Rhodopseudomonas sp. BAL398: one gene and its partner. Each later gene encodes a partner of the first gene's protein in a complex. Links are inferred from orthologs where the notes say so. Each region holds a gene or a part of one and is shown in the gene's direction. Other genes may lie near its edges.

Region 1 (6,011 bases):
CGGAAATCCGCAATCGCACGCTGAGCAATTCCTGGCCACCGACATAATCATCGAACTGCTGATCAAAATGGCTGGCCAGCAGCGAAACGGTGTTGCCAAGTTCGCGTTGATGGTCGGAAATCTCCCGTTGTCGAAAGGTGTCGATGACGAAGGTGGTGCTGATTGTCAAAACGGCGATCATCAACGCGCCGCTCAGGATGATCCACAGGAACTTGCCGCCCGGCGTGGCCGGTAGCGCGGCGGGCGCCGCGATGCTGGTTTCCGCGATCGACTCCGATTCTGTGCTTTGATGTGACTGCGACAAATCGTGTACTCCGCTCCGCTGCCCTCTCGATGACGGAGATAACCGAATATTGCGTTATTATCCGCGGAAATGATCCGTTAGGAGGTGTTTTCGCGGGTGAATCGAATGTGCCCCGTATCAGTACGAGGCGTCAGCGATCGGGAGCGGATGACTCGTGGGGATGCAAGCCCGAATGTCAGCACGGGGGAATCGTCGCTACGATCCGATTCGTCAATGAGTCAGATGTGGCCGACGGCTTGATACGTAGTAATACGTGATCTGGTCTATCTGACGGTTGATGAGATTGCGGAATCCGAATTGTTGAATCGCGATAAATGTAACGGACTACGTGCTCGTAGTTGTACGATCAACGAAGTTAACTACTCGCCAACAAGTTCGGGCCAGATTGCGATCTCGATAATCAGCGCCACTCGTCTGCATTGCGGCCAGTGTCGATAACGGATGAGGCGCCCCATCACACGTGCCGCGTGAAAGGAATGGCGCTCAGCGATTTCTCGCAGGCGGCAAATCTTCGTCGGCTGCGGGCAGGTGAGGCAGACGAGCGTAATTGGGCAAGGGGCAATCGTCGTGACAATTTTTTCCTCTCCAGATTCGGATGCGAAATGCCTGCCGCAAATGCTCGATCTGCCGCAGGCCAATGGTCTGAGGGACGACCTGATCCAATTGCTGGCGCAGGGCGCCGTGGTGCTGGATGCCGCCGCGGTCGAACGGATGTCGACGCCCTCCGTGCAAGTGTTGCTGGCGGCCGGGCGCGCCGCCGACGCAGCCGGATCGGAATTGCAGATCGTCAACGCCTCCGAGGCGTTTCGAGCGGCGATCGACGATCTCGGGTTGCGAGCCGAATTCAAGAATTGGGTGATGTGAAATGGCGAAGCGAATACTGACGGTCGACGACTCCAAGACCATGCGGGACATGGTGGCGTTCACCCTGAAAAGAGCCGGATTTGATGTCGCCGAGGCCGAGGACGGCAAGGCCGCGCTGGTGGTGCTTGGCGCATCCAAATTCGACCTGATCATCACCGATCTCAACATGCCGAACATGGACGGCATCTCGTTGATCAAGAACGTGCGGGCGGCCTCGTCGCATCGCGCGGTCCCGATCCTGATCCTGACCACGGAAAGCGACGGGACCAAGAAGGCCGACGGCAAGGCCGCCGGCGCGACCGGCTGGCTGGTCAAGCCGTTCAGCCCGGAAAAATTGATCGAACTGGTTCAACGCGTATGTCCATGAACCAGGAAGGCGAGGGATATCCGCTCGCGCAGTTTCGCAAGACCTATTTCGAGGAATGCACCGAACTGCTCGATGCGTTGCAGACGAATCTCGATCTGCTCTCGAACGGCAGCGGCGATGCCGAGATTTTGCACGCCATCTTCCGTTCGGTTCATTCGATCAAGGGCGGTGCCGGTGCGTTCGGCTTCGCCGAGCTGGTCGCGTTCTCCCATGTCTTCGAGAGCCTGCTCGACGCCATGCGCGAGCAGAAGGTGTCGTCGGGGCCGGAGATCGTGCAGCTGCTGCTGCGCGCCAGCGATGCGCTCGCCGATATCGTCAACGCCGCGCGGACCGAGCAGGCGCTGGACGCCGGTTTCGGTGCCGAGATCGTCGCCGCGATGGAAGAGGTGCTGGCGGGCGCGGGGGATGGTCCGGCCGAAACCGATGGAGCGCCACCGCTCGACGCAGGCGGCCCCGAAGTCACCGGCGAGCGGCGTTATCGGATCGCTTTCACGCCTCACACCGAAATGCTGCAGAAGGCCAACGAGCCGCTGTTGCTGGTGCGGCAATTGCGCCGACTCGGCGGCGTCAGTGTCGAGGTCGATTGTTCGTGCGTGCCGGTGCTTGCGGCGCTCGACCCGGAGGCTGCCTATCTGAGCTGGACGTTCATTCTCGACACCGGCGCGCCGCAGAGCGCCATTCACGAAGTATTCGAATTCGTCGAGGACGATTGCGAGCTGCAGGTGACGCCGCTCGACGTCGAGGCGCCGGCGCCGGCCGCGGCCGCCGCGCCGCCGGTGGGCCCGGTCGCGGCGGTTGCCGTCAAGGTCGCCGAGCCCGCCGCCGCGGCGCCGACGGCGACGCAATCGATCCGCGTGGATGTCGACAAGGTCGACCGGCTGGTCAATCTGGTCGGCGAACTGGTCATCACCCAGGCGATGCTCACCGAGCAGGGCACGCTGCTGCCGGCCGATCACTATCCGGCTTTGATCCAGGGCATCGAGGCGCTGGCGCAAAGCGCGCGCGAATTGCAGGAAAGCGTGATGGCGATCCGCGCCCAGCCGGTCAAATCGGTGTTCGCCCGGATGCCGCGGGTGGTGCGCGATCTCGCAGCCACGCTCGGCAAAGAGGTGCGCATCGTCACCGCCGGGGAAATGACCGAAATCGACAAGACCGTCATCGAGCAGCTCAACGATCCGCTGACGCATATGATCCGCAACGCGCTCGATCACGGCATCGAGGGGCCGGATGACCGGGTCGCGGCCGGCAAGCCGCGCCAGGGCACCATTCATCTGTCGGCCGCGCAACGCAGCGGGCGCATCGTCATCGAGGTCTCGGACGACGGCCGCGGCATCAACCGCGAGAAGGTGCTGGCCAAGGCGCGGGATCGCGGCTTGGTGGCGCCCGGCGCGTCGCTCAGCGACGAGGAGGTCGACAATCTGATCTTCCTGCCGTCGTTTTCCACCGCCGAGGTGGTCTCGAATATTTCCGGCCGCGGCGTCGGCATGGATGTGGTCAAGCGCAACGTGCAGTCGCTCGGCGGCCGCATCACCGTGCATTCGCGGTTTGGCGCCGGCTCCCGCTTCACGCTGTCGCTGCCGCTGACGCTCGCCGTCGTCGACGGCATGGTGGTGTCGGTCGGCAAGGAGACCTTCATCATCCCGCTCACCGCGATCATCGAAAGCCTGCGCCCGCGACCGGCCGACATTCACCCGGTGGTCGGCCGCGGCGATGTGTTGGCGCTGCGCGGCGAGTATCTGCCGCTGATCCCGCTGCACAAATGCTTCGACGTCGCCGGGGCGATCGCCGATCCGTGCAGCGGCATCGTAATCGTGGTGCAAAGCGAAAGCGCCGGCCGCGTCGGCGTGATGGTCGACGAACTGCTCGGCCAGCAGCAGGTCGTAGTGAAGAGCCTGGAGGCCAATTACGACCCGGTCGACGGCATCAGCGGCGCCACCATCCTCGGCAACGGCCGGGTGGCGCTCATTTTGGACATCGCCCGGCTCCGCGAGATCGATGCCGAACCGCGACCCGAAAAGCCATCCCCCATTCACCCGGTCGCTATCAGCGCGCCGCGAGAGGAGATCACCCATGCAGCCTGATCAGACGTCGATCGCCGGTTTCGCTCAGGACGATCTCGATGCGCCGCCGGGTGGCGAGAATCGGCAGCAATTCATCACCTTCACGCTCGGAGCCGAGGAATACGGCATCGACATCATGGTGGTCCGCGAGATCAAGGGCTGGACCGACACCACGATGATTCCGAACGCGCCGGTTCATGTCCGCGGCGTGATCAATTTGCGCGGCGTCATCGTGCCGATCTTCGACCTGCGCGCGCGGTTCGGAGTCGGCCTCACCGTCCCCACCAGCATGCATGTGGTGATCATCGTCGCGGCCGGTACGCGGACCATCGGGCTGCTGGTCGATACCGTGTCCGACATCATCTCGATCGATCCGAAGGCGATCCGGCCGGTGCCCGAAATGGGACTCCCGACCGAGGATCAGTTCCTCGAAGGATTGGTGGCGATCGATAACCGGATGGTCACGCTGGTCTCGCTGGCTGGGCTTTTCGGGAATTCCGCCGAAGCCAGCAAGCGACACTTCAAGGGCGATGCCGCGACGTCGAAGGCCGCCTGATCCGAGCGTTCCAGTCAATTGAATCGCTATCCAAAACAATCGAGGACACCGTCATGATGCACGAATTGGACGCCCAGGACGATCTGGATGTGGCAAAGCCCGCGCCCGTCAAAGCCAGCAAGAAGAAGGCAAAGCCCGCCGCGGTGAGTTCAGCGACGCCATCGTCGGGCGCCGATCGCAAATGGCGCAGCATCGTCGATGCCATCAGCCGTTCGCAGGCCATGATCGAATTCGCGTTGGACGGCACGATCATGGAAGCCAATACCAACTTCCTCACCGTCTTTGGCTATGCGTTGGACGACATCAAGGGGCGGCATCATTCGATGCTGGTCGACCCGGCCTATCGCAGCAGTGCGGAATATCGCGCGTTCTGGGAAAAGCTCGGCCGCGGCGAGCACGATTCCGGCGAGTACAAGCGCATCGGCAATGGCGGCAAGGAAATCTGGCTCGAAGCGAGCTACAATCCATTCATGGGTGCCGACGGCAAGCCCATCGGTGTGGTGAAATACGCGACCGACATTACCCAGCGCGTGATCAAGAATGCCGATGTCAGTGGTCAGATCGCCGCGGTCAACAAGTCGCAGGCGGTGATCGAGTTCGGCCTCGACGGCACGATCCTGAAGGCCAACGATAACTTCCTGAACGCGGTCGGCTACGCGGCGGCGGAGCTGGTCGGTCAGCACCACTCGATGTTCGTCGATCCATTGTATCGCGGCAGTCCCGATTATCGCATGTTCTGGGACAAGCTCGGACGCGGCGAATATGATGCCGGCCAGTACAGGCGATTTGGCAAGGGCGGCCGGGAAATCTGGCTCGAGGCGAGCTACAACCCGATCCTCGGCCCCGACGGCAAGCCCTACAAGGTGGTGAAATACGCCACCGACATCACGGCTCAAACCGTCAAGAACGCCGATTTCAGCGGTCAGATCGAAGCCGTCAACAAGGCCCAGGCCGTGATCGAGTTCACGCTCGACGGCAAGGTGCTGCGCGCCAATGACAACTTCCTGAATACGATGGGCTACGTTTCCGCCGAATTGGTCGGGCAACACCACTCGCTGCTCGTCGAGCCGGCCTATCGGCAGAGCACCGACTACCGGATGTTCTGGGACAAGCTCGGCCGCGGTGAATACGACGCCGGGCAGTACAAGCGGGTCGGCAAGGGCGGCAAGGAAGTCTGGATCCAGGCCAGCTACAATCCGATCATCGGTCCGGACGGCAAGCCCTTCAAGGTGGTGAAATACGCCACCGATATCACCCTACAGGTCAAGGCGACCGAAGCGCTGCAGGCCGCCGTGCAGCAGACCCAGGACGTCGTCAACGCGGCGAAGGAGAACGATCTGCGCCACCGCGTCCCGCTGGAAGGCAAGACCGGTGAGATCGCGCAGCTGTGCGAGGGCGTCAATGGCCTGCTCGACACCATGTCGACGATGATCGGCGAAATTTCCGAGACCTCGCACACGCTCACCACGGCAGCGCGCGAGATCGCCACCGGCAACACCGATCTGTCGCAACGCACCGAAGAACAGGCCGCCAGTCTGGAAGAGACCGCAGCCAGCATGGAGGAGCTGACCAATACGGTCAGGCAGAATGCGGAAAACGCCCAGCAGGCCAACAAGCTCGCCTCGTCGGCCTCGGACGTCGCGTTGAAGGGCGGTTCGGTGGTGGCCGAAGTGGTGCAGACCATGGACGGCATCACCCATGCGAGCCGCAAGATCGCCGACATCATCGGCGTGATCGACGAGATCGCGTTCCAGACCAACATCCTGGCGCTCAACGCGGCGGTGGAAGCCGCGCGCGCCGGCGATCAGGGGCGCGGCTTTGCGGTGGTCGCCGCCGAAGTCCGCAACCTGGCTCAGCGCA
Region 2 (5,909 bases), 380 kb from region 1 along the record:
GGTCGGCTATTCCTTCGCCAATGTGTTGTTCTACGGCACCGCCGGTCTGGCGTTCGGCGAAGTGCGCGGCGAGACCTACGGCCTGTCGGAAAGCCACACCACCGCCGGCTGGACCGCGGGCGTCGGCGCCGAATTCGGCTTCGCGCCGAACTGGAGCGCCAAGGTCGAATATCTCTATGTCGATCTGTCCAACAGCCGGTTCAGCATCACCGGGATGCCCAACGGCTACGAGTTCGGCCTGGTTCGCGCCGGCGTGAACTATCACTTCTAATCGCGACCCAAATATTCGCGATAAAAAACGGCACCACCAAAACTCCCGGCCCGCTTGGCCGGGATTTTTTTGTGATCGACCACGCGATGGACAGGGCTTCGGCCGGCTTCTAACATTGCGGAATGGAACCCGGACAACCCAGTCGAACCGCACTCGGCGCCGCCGGGCTTCGCGCCGCCCATCAGGTCCTGGACCATGGAGCGATTTTCTCCGATCCGCTTGCGGTGCGGATCCTCGGTGGCGATGCCGCGCAGTTGATGCGTGACGCTGAGGCCGACCCGTGGCGGCAGCGCTTGCGCTGGTTCATCGCGATGCGTAGCCGGCTGGCCGAAGATGCGCTGAAGGCCGCGGCAGAGCAGCGCGGTGTGCGCCAATTGGTCGTGCTCGGTGCCGGGCTCGATACCTTCGCGTATCGCCGCGTGGTCGACGGTTTGCGGGTGTTCGAGGTCGACCATCCGCAGACCCAGATCTGGAAGCGACAGCGGCTGGCCGATGCGTCGATTGCGTTGCCGGATATGCTCTGTTTCGTGCCGGTCGATTTCGAACGCGACGGTCTCTCCGAAGCGCTGGCCGCTGCCGGGTTCAAGGCGGCCGAGCCGGCGTTCTTCAGCTGGCTCGGTGTGGTGCCATATCTGACCGAGGAGGCGATCTTTGCGACGCTCGGTTTGATCGGCCGCCTGCCGGGCGGCGCCGAAGTGGTTTTCGACTATGTTAATCCGAGCGCGTCGAGGGCCGCGCCCGCCGGCAGCGATGCCATCGCGGCGGAGACAGCACGGCAGGCGCTCAAGGACCGGGTTGCCGAACTCGGCGAGCCGATCCACAGCTACTTCGAGACCGACATCCTTTGCGCCCGACTGGCGCAACTCGGATTTGATGGCGTCGCGGATTTCGGACCCGAGCAATTGGCGGCGCGGTTTTTTCCGGGCCGTGCGCGGGCAGGTTCGGGCGGCGGCGCGCACATCATGCATGCAATGGCGGGCGCCTGATCCTGCAAGGGCGACCGGCGCCGTGGCCGGCAATCAGCTCACCACCAGATTGACCGCCTTGGGGCCTTTGCCCTTCTTGTCGGGTTCGACCTCGAAAGTGATGCGCTGACCTTCGATCAGGTCTTTCAAGCCGGCCCGCTCGACCGCCGTGATATGCACGAAAACGTCGCGGCCGCCATCATCCGGCTTGATGAAGCCGTAGCCGCGTTCACCATTGAAGAACTTCACCGTTCCCGACATCGCCATCCGGAAACTCCTCCCCCGCAATGCTAGCCGCTGCGCGCCCGCGCATCGACGCGAGCTGGCATTGCGCTGCCGGAAAGCTTGGCCATGCAAGCGAGACCTGCGAGCCGCGGGTCCTTGGAAATACGCCTTAAGGCCTTGTCACTCCGCCGCCCCCATTCGCGGAAGCGGAACGTAACGCCAGTCCTAATGAACTAAAGCATAATACGGTTTTGCCGGGATTGCCTACGGTCCTGATGCGACTTTTCGTACCGAGCCGGGATTCGCAAACAAGTAGCTGAATTTCGCGGCAAGTAGCTAAAGTTTTGGCAGTTCAAGCCGGAAGCGGCCCGCGCCGCCCTGGCCCAACGGCTTTTCCAGCTCGGGCAGGATCGCCTTCAACTCGCCGGCCAGCGTCCAGGGCGGATTCACCACCAGGACACCGGCGGAGGTGAGGCCGCCCTCGGCGCTCTGCGGCGCCACGCTGAACTCCAGGCGCAGGCATTTTCCGGTACCGCCGGTCGAACTGACGATCTCGGTGACATGGCGGGCGAGGGTGTCGGTGGCGCGGCGGCTTTTCACCGGATACCACAGCAGATAGCTGCCGGTCGGCCATTTCGCATAGGCCGCGCTAAAACCGTCGGCCATCCGCTCGAACTCGTCCTTGCGCTCGAATGGCGGATCGATCAGCACCAGGCCGCGGCGCTCCTTCGGCGGCACGAAGGCCGGCAGTGCCACCCAGCCGTCGAGATCGACCACCCGGGCCTGGGTGTCGCGGCGCAGCGCGTCGACAAGGCGTTTGCGGGCGCCATTTTCGATTTCGCAGGCCACCAGGCTGTCCTGCGGCCGCAGCAGCGCGCGGGCGATCAGCGGCGACCCCGGATAGGCGGCGAGGCCGCGCTGCGGATTGAAGGCCCGGACGATATCGAGATAGGGCGCCACCAGCGGCGCGGCCTTCTCGGACAGCCGCGCCTGCATCAGCCGGGCGATGCCGGTGAGCCATTCGCCGCTGCGCTGGGATTCCTCGCCGGTCAGATCGTAAATTCCGGCGCCCGCATGGGTGTCGATCACCCGAAACGGCGCCGGTTTGTCCTGCAAATAGGTCAGGATCCGAACCAGCACGAGATGTTTGATGACGTCGGCAAAGCCGCCGGCGTGGAAGGCGTGGCGATAATTCATCGCCAAGCACTAGCAGGCCGCGGCGGGCACCGCCACGCCTGAGCGGCCCGCCGTGGTCGAATCGCCGGCCAGCCTGGCCCAGTAGGAGCACGAGGCCGCCGAACCGCCGCAAATTTCCTAAAAATGCCGATTGTGGGAAAATGCCCCTCCATAGCCACAGCGCCACGGCGCGGCGGCGCGGCAAGATTAACGGGCTGTTTAACCACCGGTGCTACTCATGGTCGACCGGAAAGCCGGCGGGCTGTTGCCCGCGCTGTTTCGGGCGACCCGGTCGTGGCCGGAAGATCGATATTTCGGTGCACCCGCGCGGTGGGCTATGGGAGTTGAAGATGGCGGTTGATCTAACGATGTCGGTGCTGGTGGTCGACGACTACAACACCATGATCCGTATCATTCGCAATCTTCTCAAGCAGATCGGTTTCGAGCATATCGACGATGCCAGCGACGGCTCGGCGGCGCTGGAAAAGATGCGGGTGAAGAAATACGGGCTGGTGATCTCGGACTGGAACATGGAGCCGATGACGGGTTACGACCTGCTCAAGGAGGTCCGCGCCGATCCCAATCTGGCGATGACCAAATTCATCATGATCACCGCCGAATCCAAGACCGAGAACGTGATCGCGGCCAAGAAGGCCGGCGTGAACAATTACATCGTCAAGCCGTTCAATGCCGCGACGCTGAAGACCAAGATCGACGCCGTGTTCCCGGATCACGTCCCGGCCTAACGCCGGGCTTCGCGACCGGGCCACACGCCCGGCGGCGTGCTTCACGGCCGGCCGAAAAGAAACTGATAGAACCCCGCTTGATTTCGTCATTGCGAGCGCAGGGCGGCGCGCAGCGCCGTCCGCCAGCGACGCAATCCAGGGGCGCCAGGCGCAGACTGGATTGCTTCGTCGCTTCGCTCCTCGCAATGACGACGTTGAAGGCCTGGTTTCGTTGATCGGCTTTTGAGTCAAACTCTCAGGATGACGTCCAGCCGCGTTTCTACCAGCGCAGCTCGCGGGTCAGCGCCAGCGGCGGATGCCCGAACAATTCCTTCACCGCCACGGAATCCAACTGATCGATGCCCGCAAAGGCGTCGGCGTGGATGCCGCGGGTGACGAACAGGCAGTCGATCCCGAAGCCTTGGGCGCCGGTCAGGTCGGTGCGCACCGAATCGCCGATCGCCAGCACGCGCTCGACCGGCGTCGCGGCCTTGCGGCAGGATCGCGCGATCGCCATCGCCCGATCATAGATCGGCCGGTGCGGCTTGCCGTAGAAAATCACCTCGCCGCCGAGTTCGCGATACAATTCGGCGATCGCGCCGGCGCAATAGATCAGACGGTCGCCGCGCTCCACCACGATATCGGGATTGGCGCAGACCAGCGTCAATTTGCGCGCCAGCGCCTCGCCCATCATCTGGCGATAATCCTCGGCCGATTCGGTCTCGTCGTCGAACGGGCCGGTGCAGATGATGTAGTCGGCCTTGTCCAGCGGCGTCATCACCATGTCGAGTCCGCGATGGATCGAATTGTCGCGATCGGGACCGAGCCAGAACACCGCCTGGCCGGGATGGTCGGCGATGAAGTTGCGGGCGAGATCGCCGGACGAGACGATCGCGTCGTAGCAATCATCCGGCACCTGCAGCTTGCGCAATTGCCGCTGCACCGAATCCGCCGGCCGCGGCGCGTTGGTGATCAAGATCACCGTGCTGCCCTGGGCGCGGACCGCGCGCAACGCCGCGCAAGCCTCGGGAAAGGATTCGAGGCCGTTATGAACCACGCCCCAGATATCGCTGAGCACGACGTCGACGCCGCCGACCAGATCGCGCAAATGTTCGACAAAACGCAGTGTGGTCATGGCGTCAAGCGCTCAGCCCGGGCCGCTCGCGCGGCGCGCCAGCGCGGCATTGCCGGTGAGGCGGGGCGGATCGATCCGGCCGGCCTCCCGGGAGAACTCGATCTGCGGGGGCTTGCCTGCGTCATGATGGGGGGCTCGGGAATCCGGTTGTGAGATGTTGGGGGCGGCCGCTGAGGCGGGCGCGGCTTCGGGCCGCAACGGGCGCGGCGCCGCGAACAAGAACCCCTGCCCAAAGCGCACATCGTAGTCAAGCAGATCGACCACCGCGCGCTCGCCCTCGATCCGCTCGGCGATCAGGTCGATGCCGAAGCGGCCGAGCAGATCGGACAAGTCGGCCGGATGAATGTCGGAGGCCGGATATTCGCGCGGATCGAGCAGCAGCATCGCCGGCACCTTGATGTAACGCACGCCACGATCGGCCAGTTCGCGCGGATCGATGCGCAGATCGGTGACGTGGTCGATCGAGAAGCGGTAGCCGCGCTGCGCCAGCGCCGCCAGATGCTCGACCTCCGCGGGGCCGAGGTTGCGGAACATGGACTGCTTGAATTCGAGGACGAAGGACGACGCCAGCGCGCGGTTGGCCTCCAGAAAATCCAGGCACTGGGCAAACCCGTCGGGGTCGGCCAGCGTGGTCGCGGCGACGTTGCAGAACACCCCGACTTCCTTGTTGCGGACCATCAGCCGGCGCAACACCTGCATGCAACGCAGCATCACCGCATGGTCGATCTGCCCCATCAGCCCGGCCGATTGCGCGGTCGGGATGAATTCATCCGCGGTGACGACCAGATTGCCGTCGTCGCGCAGCCGGGTCACCGCCTCGTAGAACCGCACCTTGCGTTGCGGCAGCGTTACCGTCGGTTGCAGATAGATATCGATGCGATTGGCCTCGACCGCGTTGCGGATGATGGCCAGCAATTGCGCCGCGTCGCGCTGCGCGGGCGCCGGCGCGGCGGCAGTTGTGGCGGCAGTTGTGACGGGCTGCCCGACGCTCGGCGCGGCAATGGCCTCGCTTGCTTGCGCCGGCCTATCGGGTTCGGCCGCAGCCGGCTTTGCGGCAGGGATGCCGGCTTCGAGCATCTCTTCATGGTTGGCGACCGACACCGCCAATTGCTTGACCAGGCCGCCCAGTTCGTCGATTTCGTTGAGCGCGGCCTGAACGCGGTCGTGATTGGCCGAATTGGCGGAGACCACCTTGCCCTCGATGGCGGCGAGCCGGCGGCCGAATTCGGCGATCTGGTGGGCCAGTTCGGCGGTGCCGCGCGACAGATCGGCGACCTGGCTGCCGACGTCGGAGCGGTCGCGCAGCCGCGCCGCGACCGAATTATAGAGGACAATAAAGGTCAGCGTCGTCAGCGCCACGATCGCGGATTCTGTGGCGCTGAATGCAGCCGTCGAATACAGCACCATGCCGA

The links.
Region 2: the proteins of RBJ75_RS27385 (region 1) and RBJ75_RS25615 are in contact, whole or in part, in a solved structure (PDB 1A0O), measured with the Escherichia coli proteins. The link is inferred for Rhodopseudomonas sp. BAL398 from one-to-one orthologs.

Annotation. Positions count from the first base shown.
Region 1 is NZ_CP133111.1:5,822,500-5,828,510, forward strand. The notes cover bases 1,095-4,073. They hold RBJ75_RS27385 (chemotaxis protein CheA), read left to right. Parts: upstream 1,095-1,531; coding sequence 1,532-3,616; downstream 3,617-4,073. Other genes in these bases: RBJ75_RS27375 (STAS domain-containing protein), read left to right, coding at 1,095-1,168; RBJ75_RS27380 (response regulator), read left to right, coding at 1,170-1,535; RBJ75_RS27390 (chemotaxis protein CheW), read left to right, coding at 3,606-4,073. Also shown: RBJ75_RS27365 (ATP-binding protein), read right to left, coding at 1-181; RBJ75_RS27370 (hypothetical protein), read left to right, coding at 144-290; more of RBJ75_RS27375, read left to right, coding at 872-1,094; more of RBJ75_RS27390, read left to right, coding at 4,074-4,151; RBJ75_RS27395 (methyl-accepting chemotaxis protein), read left to right, coding at 4,205-6,011. UniProt on the Escherichia coli protein: Involved in the transmission of sensory signals from the chemoreceptors to the flagellar motors. CheA is autophosphorylated; it can transfer its phosphate group to either CheB or CheY.
Region 2 is NZ_CP133111.1:5,437,425-5,443,333, forward strand. The notes cover bases 1,809-4,685. They hold RBJ75_RS25615 (response regulator), read left to right. Parts: upstream 1,809-2,987; coding sequence 2,988-3,383; downstream 3,384-4,685. Other genes in these bases: RBJ75_RS25610 (23S rRNA (adenine(2030)-N(6))-methyltransferase RlmJ), read right to left, coding at 1,809-2,658; RBJ75_RS25620 (TIGR01459 family HAD-type hydrolase), read right to left, coding at 3,643-4,497; RBJ75_RS25625 (EAL domain-containing protein), read right to left, coding at 4,510-4,685. In the rest of the region: RBJ75_RS25595 (outer membrane protein), read left to right, coding at 1-271; RBJ75_RS25600 (class I SAM-dependent methyltransferase), read left to right, coding at 394-1,257; RBJ75_RS25605 (cold-shock protein), read right to left, coding at 1,291-1,503; more of RBJ75_RS25610, read right to left, coding at 1,798-1,808; more of RBJ75_RS25625, read right to left, coding at 4,686-5,909. UniProt on the Escherichia coli protein: Involved in the transmission of sensory signals from the chemoreceptors to the flagellar motors.